Regions from separate parts of the Pseudomonas sp. FG6 genome, predicted to be linked through region 1. Evidence: predicted binding sites of a transcription regulator. Region 1 holds the regulator's gene; the other holds the start of a gene.
What was found. Region 1 encodes FliA, which starts transcription of late flagellar genes. Its sites were predicted from a motif close to CTAAAGTTTNNNNNNNNNNNGCCGNTAA; they were not measured.
Positions count from the first base shown of each region.

Region 1 (5,370 bases):
GACAACCTCGACCTGGCGCCGAGTGCCTACCGCCTGACGCTCATGGGCGTGATCCTGGCCGAGGCCGAGATCTATCCGGACCGCGAGCTGGCGATCAATCCGGGGCAGGTCTACGGCACGCTCAACGGCATCACCGCCAAGGATCCGGCTTTCGGCCTGGAGGCCGTGTGGATCGAGATCAGCCAGCGGGCGCAGGCCCAGTCCCTCGGCTATACCGTCGTAGACGCCAGCACCGTGGTGGCGACTCACTTGAACCAGATTCTGTACAAGCACTCCAGCGAGCTGCTCGGTCATGAAGAAGTCCAGCAATTGCTGCAAGTGCTGGCCAAGGGCTCGCCAAAATTGGCCGAAGAGCTGGTGCCCGGTGTGCTGTCGTTGTCGCAGTTGCTCAAGATCCTGCAGGCGCTGTTGGCCGAGCAGGTGCCGGTGCGTGACATTCGCAGTATTGCCGAAGCCATCGCCAACAACGCTTCCAAGAGTCAAGATACCGCCGCGATGGTGGCTGCGGTCCGTGTTGGCGTATCCCGCGCAATCGTCCAAAGCATTGTAGGCACTGAGTCTGAGCTGCCTGTGATCACGCTGGAACCAAGGTTGGAACAGATATTGCTCAATAGTTTGCAGAAGGCAGGGCAAGGCTCGGAAGAGGGTGTTCTGCTGGAGCCAAGCATGGCCGAGAAGCTGCAGCGTTCGCTGATCGATGCAGCCCAGCGGCAGGAGATGCAAGGTCAACCGGTGATCCTGCTGGTGGCCGGTCCGATTCGCGCGATGCTCTCGCGATTCGGGCGCCTCGCGGTTCCGGGGTTGCACGTGCTGGCTTACCAGGAAATACCGGACAACAAGCAAGTGACTATCGTTGCGACAGTAGGGCCCAACGGCTGAGGTAGTGGTTTATGCAAGTGAAGCGTTTTTTCGCCGCCGATATGCGTCAGGCCATGAAGCTGGTTCGTGACGAGCTGGGCGCTGAAGCCGCCATCATCGGTAATCGCCGGATCGCCGGCGGTGTCGAGTTGACTGCGGCCCTGGATTACAAGTTGTCGGCGCTGGCCCCACGTGTTCCGAACATGGAGCTCGAGGATGAGCTGCGCAAGACCCAGTCGCGCATCGCCAGCGCCCAGGCCGAACTGAGCCTGCGCAGCAGCGAAGGCGAGGCCGCTGCGGGCACCAATCGTCAATTGTTCGCCGGTCAGCCGCTGACTGCCGGCCTGCCGCTGACGGCTGCCGAACCCCTGGTCGAGCAGGTCCAGGCCGAACCGCGTCGTCCGCAACCTGAGCCTGCAGCACCGGCCCGAGGTGTCGATCCGCGTGCCCTGGACTCGATGCGCTTCGAACTCAACAGCCTGCGCGAACTGATGGAAGTCCAGTTGGGCTCCCTGGCCTGGAACCAGTTGCAAGGTAGCCGGCCGGCGCAAGCCAACCTGTGGCGCCGCCTGCAACGCATCGGTCTGTCCGGCCCGTTGTCCCGGGACCTGCTGGCGTTGATCAACGGCATCGAAGAACCTCGCCAGGCCTGGCGCATGTTGCTGGCCCACCTGGCGCGCATGATCGCTACCCCGGAAGTCGAGCCGCTGGAAGAGGGCGGAGTGATTGCCATGGTCGGCCCTGCCGGCATGGGCAAGACCACCACCCTGGCCAAGCTCGCCGCCCGTTATGTACTCAAGTACGGTGCCCAGAGCATTGCCCTGGTGAGCATGGACAGCTTCCGCATCGGTGCCCAGGAGCAACTCAAGACGCTGGGCCGCATCCTCAATGTGTCGGTGACCCATGTGGATCCGGGCCAATCCCTGGCCCAGGCGCTGGAGCCGTTGCTGCGCAAACGTGTTGTGCTGATCGATACCGCCGGCCTGCAAGCCAGCGATCCAGCCCTGCGCATGCAGCTCGAAAGCCTGGCCGGCCGCGGTATCAAGTCAAAAAATTATCTCGTGTTGGCAACCACCAGCCAGAAACAGGTTCTAACCGCCGCCTACCACAGCTACAAACGCTGCGGGCTAGCCGGCTGCATCCTGACTAAGCTGGACGAAACGGCAAGCCTGGGCGAGGTGTTGAGCCTGGCCATCGGTCATGAACTGCCGGTGGCTTACCTGACCGACGGGCCGCGGATCCCGGATGATTTGCATCTGCCGCGCCGTCATCAACTGGTCAGTCGTGCCGTGAGTGTGCAAATGCAGGAAGAACCCAGCGAAGAAGCCATGGCTGACATGTTCGCTGATATTTACCACAGTCCAACCAAACAGGTCGGCTGAGGTAATATGAATATTTTTTGTACCTACATCGATGGTCTGCCATGCATTGTTCCGTGTGTGAACGCGCAGCCAGTAATGTGGCCTCCGTCTAAGAAGACAAGGTAAAGAACGAACATGGGCAGCATGCATCCCGTACAGGTGATCGCGGTGACCGGCGGCAAAGGTGGCGTCGGCAAGACTAACGTGTCAGTGAACTTGTCCCTGGCTCTGGCAGAGCTTGGCCGACGGGTCATGCTACTGGACGCCGACCTGGGCCTGGCGAACGTCGACGTGCTATTGGGGCTGACCCCCAAACGCACGTTGGCGGACGTGATCGAGGGCCGCTGTGAACTGCGCGACGTGCTGCTGCAGGGGCCTGGCGGGATTCGCATCGTGCCGGCCGCCTCTGGCACCCAGAGCATGGTTCATCTGTCTCCGGCTCAGCACGCAGGCCTGATCCAGGCCTTCAGCGACATTGGCGACAATCTCGATGTGCTGGTGATCGACACCGCTGCCGGCATCGGCGATTCGGTGGTCAGCTTCGTCCGCGCGGCCCAGGAAGTACTGCTGGTGGTCTGCGACGAGCCTACCTCGATCACCGATGCCTACGCCCTGATCAAGCTGTTGAATCGCGACTACGGCATGAACCGCTTCCGAGTCCTGGCCAACATGGCGCAGAGCCCGCAGGAAGGGCGCAACCTGTTTGCCAAGCTGACGAAGGTCACGGACCGTTTCCTGGACGTCGCCCTGCAATACGTCGGCGCAGTGCCTTACGACGAAAGCGTGCGCAAGGCCGTCCAGAAGCAACGTGCCGTCTATGAAGCTTTCCCACGTTCCAAATGTGCACTGGCGTTCAAGGCGATCGCCCAGAAGGTCGATACCTGGCCGCTGCCGGCCAACCCGCGCGGGCATCTGGAATTTTTCGTCGAGCGTCTCGTGCAACAAACAGCAGGGCCCGTGTTATGACAGCCAGCAGTTACAACCATCTCTACAAGAAATCGGCACGGGACGCCCAATACGAGTTGATCGAGCGTTACGCACCACTGGTCAAGCGAATCGCCTATCACTTGCTGGCCCGGTTGCCGGCCAGCGTGCAGGTCGAGGACCTGATCCAGGCGGGCATGATTGGCCTGCTCGAGGTTTCGAGCAAATACGACGCGAGCAAAGGGGCCAGTTTCGAGACCTATGCCGGTATCCGCATTCGTGGCGCGATGCTCGACGAGGTCCGCAAGGGTGACTGGGCGCCGCGTTCGGTGCACCGCAATACCCGCATGGTCAGCGACGCGATCCGTGCAATTGAAGCGAAAACCGGGCGCGACGCTAAAGATCATGAGGTTGCGGCCGAACTCCAATTGAGTCTCGATGATTATTACGGGATTTTGAACGATACCTTGGGCAGTCGCCTGTTCAGTTTCGACGACCTGTTGCAGGACGGCGAACACGAAGGGCTGCACGAGGATGGCGCGAGTGCTCACATGGAGCCGGCGCGTGACCTGGAAGACGAACGCTTCCAGAGTGCGCTGGCGGATGCGATTGCCAATTTGCCGGAGCGTGAGCGACTGGTCTTGGCGCTGTACTACGACGAAGAGCTGAACCTCAAGGAAATCGGTGAGGTCCTGGGGGTCAGCGAATCGCGGGTCAGCCAGTTACACAGCCAGTGCGCGGCCCGCTTGCGGGGGCGTTTGGGGGAGTGGCGAGCGCGTTGATGGCAGTGTTGGGGCGCTGCGAACGAGGTTGGCCTGGCGTGCGCTGTACCAGTCCTTGTCTGTCGTGTTCCATACCGTTGTCGAGCGTTGTGCCGGATTGATTGAAATGGCGCGCCCAGGTTGCTGGACGCGTTTAAGACTGTTTGGAGGTCGAATTGGACAAGAACATGAAAATCCTCATCGTTGATGATTTCTCAACGATGCGGCGGATCATAAAAAACCTGTTGCGTGACCTTGGGTTCACCAACACGGCCGAAGCAGATGACGGGATCACTGCGCTCCCGATGTTGCACAGCGGCAATTTCGATTTCCTGGTCACCGACTGGAACATGCCTGGCATGACCGGTATCGACTTGCTGCGCCAGGTACGTGCCGACGACAAACTCAAGCACCTTCCGGTGCTGATGGTCACTGCCGAAGCCAAGCGCGAGCAGATCATCGAAGCGGCCCAGGCCGGTGTGAACGGCTATGTGGTCAAACCCTTCACGGCCCAGGCGTTGAAAGAGAAGATCGAAAAAATCTTCGAACGCATCGGTTAACGGCGCCACGGGGGAGCTATGGAGCATAACGAATCTTCAATGGGCGATTTCGAATTGACCCTGAAAAAACATGCCCGCGAACTCGTCGACAGCCTTGAAAAAGGCCGTTTCGGCGATGCTGTTCAAATGATCCATGAGCTCAACCAGACCCGTGACCGCGGTCTGTATCTGGAAGTCGGCAAGCTGACGCGTGAACTGCACAGCGCGATTGTCAATTTCCAGATCGACCCGCACATGCCGCAGGCCGAGGAAGTCTCGCAGATCACTGACGCCACCGAGCGTCTGGGTTACGTGGTCAGACTGACCGAAGCTGCGGCCAACCGCACCATGGACCTGGTGGAAAGCGCAACGCCGCTGGTCAACGGCCTGGGTGAAGAAGCCCAGGCCTTGAGCGCCGACTGGGGACGTTTCATGCGTCGTGAAGTCGGTGCTGAAGAATTCCGGGAGCTGGCCCGTCGGGTCGACGGTTTCCTGGCGCGCAGCAGCGCCGATAACCGCGCCGTGGCCGGCAACCTCAACGACATTCTGCTGGCCCAGGACTACCAAGACCTGACCGGTCAGGTGATCAAGCGCGTGACCCAGCTGGTCACCGAAGTCGAAAGCAATTTGCTCAAGCTCGTGCTCATGGCCAGTCAGGTGGACCGCTTTGCGGGCATCGAACATGACCGTGCGGCAATACTCGCTGAAAAAGATCCACAAAAACATCTCTCTCAGGGTGAAGGTCCGCAGATTCATGCCGATAAAAGAGAAGACGTTGTGTCAGGTCAGGACGATGTGGACGATCTGTTGTCCAGCCTTGGGTTCTGAGTTTTAGAGTATTAGCCCTGTTTAGGAGCATCCATTAATGAGCTTCGGCGCCGATGAAGAGATCCTTCAGGATTTCCTGGTTGAGGCCGGCGAGATTCT
Region 1 is NZ_JBMDJD010000017.1:82,161-87,530, forward strand. Features, by position in the region: gene flhA (flagellar biosynthesis protein FlhA) at 1-879, shown strand, start outside; gene flhF (flagellar biosynthesis GTPase FlhF) at 891-2,240, shown strand; gene fleN (flagellar synthesis regulator FleN) at 2,355-3,185, shown strand; gene fliA (RNA polymerase sigma factor FliA) at 3,182-3,925, shown strand; gene ACODSJ_RS13485 (chemotaxis response regulator CheY) at 4,093-4,464, shown strand; gene ACODSJ_RS13490 (protein phosphatase CheZ) at 4,483-5,271, shown strand; gene ACODSJ_RS13495 (chemotaxis protein CheA) at 5,309-5,370, shown strand, end outside.

Region 2 (5,370 bases), on a different contig from region 1:
GAAGAAGATCCAGCTGTAGAGCGCCACCATGACCAGGCCGATCGGCCAGCACCAGGGGTTCTGCTTGACGGTCAACCAGACAGCGATCACGCCGAGGGCTGCGGCAAACAGTTCAAGCCCGGACATGGTGGGTTCCTTGGGAAATGGAAAAGGGCGGGGATTGTAAACGCTAGGGTGTGGAGAGCTCCAATACCAATGTTGAATGGGGTGCACTATCGCGAGCGGCCTTCCACAGAGCTTATGGTGAACAGCAAAAAAACCTGTGCGAGCAGGCTCGCACAGGGTTGTCGATCGGTCGTCAGACCCGGAACTGTGTAAGCAACCCGTTCAACTGTTCACTCAGCGCCTTGAGTCGGCCGCTCGCCAGGCTCGACTGTTCGGCGGCCATGGCGGTGCTGTGGGACAGGCCGGCGGCCTGGGTGACGTTCTGGTTGATGTCTTCCACCACATGGGCCTGTTGCAGGGTCGCGCTGGCGATGGAGGCGTTGAGGCTGTTGAGATTGCGCAGGGCCTGGCCAATGGCATTGAGGCTGGCGCCCGCGAGGCCGGCCTGCTCGATGGTCAGTTGCGAGGCGCGGCTGCTGTCGCTGATGACTTTCACCGCCGCTTCGGAGTGATTCTGCAGGCGTTCGATCATGGCCTGAATTTCCGCCGTCGACTTCTGCGTGCGCTGGGCCAGCAGCCTCACTTCATCGGCAACCACCGCAAAACCACGGCCTTGCTCGCCGGCACGCGCGGCTTCGATCGCGGCGTTGAGCGCCAACAGGTTGGTCTGTTCGGCGATCGAACGGATCACCTCCAGCACGCTGCCAATCTGGGTGCTTTCGCTCGCCAGGGTGCGAATCACTTCCACCGCCTGGTCAATGGTCTGAGACAGGCGATCGATCTGTTGCAGGCTGCCGTCGATGTTGACCTGGCCTTGCTGGGCCTGGGACTCGGCGTCGCGCATCTCGCTGGCGGCGTGCTCGGCGTTTTTCGCCACGTCCTGCACGCCATAGGTCACTTCGTTGATCGCCGTGGCCACCAGTTCCATTTGCTGCGATTGCTGCTGGCTGCGTTCCTGGGCCTGGGCGGCATCGTTGCCCAACTCGCTGGAGGATTGCCCCAGCGCGCTGGCCGAGACCTGCAACTGGCTGACCACTTGGCGCAACTTGGCGGTAAACGCGTTGAAATGCCGGGCCAATTGGGTCACTTCGTCCTGGCCATGGGTGTCGAGGGTGCGGGTCAGGTCGCTCTCGCCACTGGCAATGTTGGCCATGGCGTTGACCGTCTCCTGCAGGGGGCTGACGATGCTGCGCACGATCAGCGTCAACAGCACGCCCATGAGCAGCGTGATGATCAGGCCAACCACCGAGGCCTTGATCACCTGGGACTGGAATTCGGCCTGGACGTCATCCACATACACCCCCGAGCCGATGACCCAGCCCCAGGGCTCGAACAATTGAACGTAGGAAGTCTTGCCCACCGGCGCGTCGGCGCCCGGCTTCGGCCAGAGGTAGTTGATCATGCCGGCGCCCTTGGCCTTGGCGATGGCGACCATTTCGTTGAACAGCGCATAACCGTTCGGGTCACGAATGGCCGAGAGGTTCTGGCCTTCGAGCTTCGGGTTGGCGGGGTGCATGACCATGACCGGTGTCAGGTCGTTGATCCAGAAGTAGTCGCTCTGGTTGTAGCGCAGCCCACGCACGGCGCTGAGGGCCTGCTTTTGCGCAGCGTCGCGAGTCAGGGTGCCGGCGGTTTCCAGGCCATGGTAATAAGCGAGCACGCCACTGGCGGTCTGCACCACATGCTGGGTTTTCTGCACCTTGGCTTGGTACAGGTCGGTGTGGATCTGGTTGAGCATCAACGCGCCCAGCGTGAACACCATCACGATGGACACGATCAGGATGAGCCAAAGGCGTCGGCTGATCGACACATTGCGCAAGCTATTCATACGCTGTCACTCCGGTTTTTTATTCTTGTCATATCGACGGCCGGCACTGTAGCGCCCGGCGGCTGTCCGTAATTGACCTGAGTCATAACGCGGCAGCGTTATCAGGGCTTGTCTGATAGGATTTCGGCGCCGCAGCGCAAAACCTGAGCCCCGCGCGATGTTTCATTGGTTTTTTTCGACCGGTAGCCGTTATCGTGCAGCCGCTGCGTGCACCTGCCTGACACTTGATTATTGATGAGACCCGTACAAAACAGGGTCCTTTTTGGGGGATGAATGGATTTGTGGAGCGCCTTTTCGGCACTGATTCTTGGCGTGGTAGAAGGCTTGACGGAGTTTCTGCCGATCTCCAGCACGGGACACCAGATCATCGTGGCCGACTTGCTCGACTTTGGCGGCGAGCGCTCGATGGCGTTCAACATCATCATCCAGCTTGGCGCGATCCTCGCGGTGGTCTGGGAGTTTCGCAGCAAGATCTTCGACGTGGTGCTGGGCTTGCCGACCCAGCCCAGCGCGCGCCGGTTCACCGCTAACCTGCTGATCGCCTTCCTGCCCGCCGTGGTATTGGGCGTGTTGTTGGCCGACTGGATCCATCACTACCTGTTCAATCCGATCACGGTGGCCGCAGCACTGGTGGTCGGTGGTTTCGTGATGCTCTGGGCCGAGAAGCGCCAGCACCAGGTGCACGCCGAAACGGTGGACGAGATCTCCTGGAAGGATGCGCTGAAGGTCGGCCTGGCCCAGTGCATTGCGATGATCCCTGGCACCTCCCGTTCGGGCGCGACCATCATTGGCGGCTTGTTGTTCGGCCTGTCGCGCAAGACGGCCACCGAGTTTTCGTTCTTCCTGGCCATGCCGACCATGGTCGGCGCGGCGGTGTACTCGGGCTACAAGTACCGTCAACTGTTCGTCCCGGCGGATTTCCCGGTGTTCGCCATCGGTTTCGTCACCGCGTTCATTTTCGCCATGATTGCCGTCAAGGCCCTGCTGCGCTTCATCGCCAGCCACAGCTACGCCGTGTTCGCTTGGTATCGGATCGCCTTCGGCCTGCTGATCCTGGCCACCTGGCAGTTCGGTTGGGTGGACTGGAGCGCGGCCAAGCCATGAATGAAACGGGCAGTCGCAAACGCGCGGGGCGCAATGGCAACGGAGGCGTGCAGTACCTGCGACTCAAGCTGACGGTATTTGCCCTGGTGTGTGCGCTGCCGTTGTTCGGCGCGTTGCTGTTCGGGCTGCGGTCGGTGTCGTGGGTGCCCTTGCTGGCCTATGGCGCGGTCAGCCTGGTGGCGTTCCTGCTGTATTGGCACGACAAGCGCCAGGCCCGCACCGACGCCTGGCGTACCCCGGAAAACGTGCTGCACGCGGTGGAACTGGCGGGCGGCTGGCCCGGCGCCTTGTTGGCCCAGCAGGTGTTTCGCCACAAGACCCGCAAGGTGTCGTTCCAAGTGGTGTTCTGGATCATCGTACTGCTGCACCAGGTGTTCTGGATCGACCAGTTGTTCCTCGGCGGCGCCTTGTTCTGAACAACGGCTATAGCAACAGGCCAATCTGGGTGCGCTTGGGCAACTTGCTGACCACCAGTTGATGGGAGCGTTGCAGCAAGCCCCGCAGCTCTTCGGCGCCCAGCGGGTAGGGCACTTGCATGATGATCCACTGGGCGCGCGCCAGGTAAGGCGCGGGGTGGATGCCGGGGCGGTCGCAGTGCCCCAGGAACAAGTCCTTGTCGACCTTGAACGCCAACGAGTCGCCCCGCAGGTTTTGCAGGGCGAACATCTTGTTCCCGGCGATGGAAAACACTCGGACGCCGCCCCATTTGTAGTCTTCCCGGGCGCCGGGCAGGCTCAGGCAAAACCGTGCAACGCTTTCTTCACTCATGCTCATAGGGTTCTGTTTCCACACAGATTGAAGCCTTCCACCAGATGGTCGATCCAGGCGCGTACCGCGGGCAGCATGCCCCGGCGATGAGGGTAGACCGCCTGGAGCCAGCCGTCGGGCAGCGACCATTGCGGCAGCAATTCCACCAGGGTGCCGTCGCGCAACGCCTGCTCACAATACATGTTTGGCAACAAGGTAAAACCCAGGCCTTCGAGGACGCAGGCGCGCCGGACGATGAAATCGTCGATGCCCAGCCGTGCCTCCAGCGCCAGCTCGACACTTTCCCCGTTGGCATTGAGCAGGCGCAGGTGCACCAGGCGATCGGCCTCCAGTGCGCCGAGCACCGGCAGCTGCGCGAGGTCTTGCGGCGTTTCGATCCGACGCCCCTGGACGAAGGCCGGGCTGGCCACCATGACCAGCCGGGCCTGGCGCAGGCGTCGCGTGACCAGCAGTGGGTCTTCGGTCCCGAGGTCGCGTACGCGCAAGGCCACGTCGATGCCCTCGCTCACCAGGTCCACCCGGCGGTTGAGCAGCACCATTTCCAACTGCACCTGGGGGTATTTCGCCAGGAACGAGGCGGTCAAGCCCGACAGGATTTCATGGGCCAAACCCACCGGGCTCGACACGCGCAAGCGCCCGCGAGGTTCGCTGGACATGCTCGCCACCGCTTCGTCGGCCATCTCCGCCTCTAGCAGCATCGCCTGGCAATGGCGCAGATAGCGTTCGCCCACGGCTGTCAGTTTCAACTGGCGGGTGGTGCGCTGGAGCAGGCGGGCGTCGAGACGCGCCTCCAGTTCCGCGATGCGCCGGGACAGCCGCGACTTGGGAATGCCCAAGGCCCGACCGGCTGCCGCGAACCCGCCGGCTTCGACGACTTTGGCGAAGTAGTACAGATCGTTGAGGTCTTGCATAGCTGGCTCGATTTGTCCTGTCATTGTCCTATCGATGGAACGAACTATCGCACCGATACGGACTAATCGGCTATTGGTTTCATCGGTAGGATTGTCCTCAATTGATCGCCGGTTGCGATCCTCACTTGGAGAGCCCTTACATGAAACTGTTGCACATCGATTCGAGCATCCTCGGCGACAACTCCGCATCCCGCCAACTGAGCCGCGACGTGGTCGACGCGTGGAAAGCCGCCGAACCTGAAACCGTGGTGACCTATCGCGACCTGGCCGCCGACGCCATTAGCCATTTCTCCGCCCAGACCCTGGTCGCCGCCGGCACCAGCGCCGAATTGCGCGACGCTGCCCTGCAACACGAGGCGCAGCTCAGTGCCGTGACGATGGCCGAGTTCCAGGCAGCCGATGCGGTGGTCATTGCCGCGCCGATGTACAACTTCAGCATTCCGACCCAGCTCAAGGCCTGGATCGACCGCATCGCCGTGGCCGGCCAGACGTTCCGCTACACCGAAGCGGGCCCTGAAGGGCTGTGCCGCGGCAAGAAATTGGTGATCGTTTCCACCGCGGGCGGTTTGCATGCCGGCCAACCGAGCGGCGTGGGCCATGAGCAATACCTGAAACAAATGTTCGGTTTCCTGGGCATCACGGAGATCGAATTCG
Region 2 is NZ_JBMDJD010000018.1:45,385-50,754, forward strand. Features, by position in the region: gene pnuC (nicotinamide riboside transporter PnuC) at 1-126, opposite strand, end outside; gene ACODSJ_RS13880 (methyl-accepting chemotaxis protein) at 299-1,933, opposite strand; gene ACODSJ_RS13885 (undecaprenyl-diphosphate phosphatase) at 2,207-3,037, shown strand; gene ACODSJ_RS13890 (DUF1294 domain-containing protein) at 3,034-3,453, shown strand; gene ACODSJ_RS13895 (MmcQ/YjbR family DNA-binding protein) at 3,461-3,811, opposite strand; gene ACODSJ_RS13900 (LysR substrate-binding domain-containing protein) at 3,808-4,716, opposite strand; gene ACODSJ_RS13905 (FMN-dependent NADH-azoreductase) at 4,857-5,370, shown strand, end outside.
Region 2: ACODSJ_RS13880 (methyl-accepting chemotaxis protein) is a predicted target of FliA. The motif match lies at 2,054-2,081, and genes of this name have one in related genera.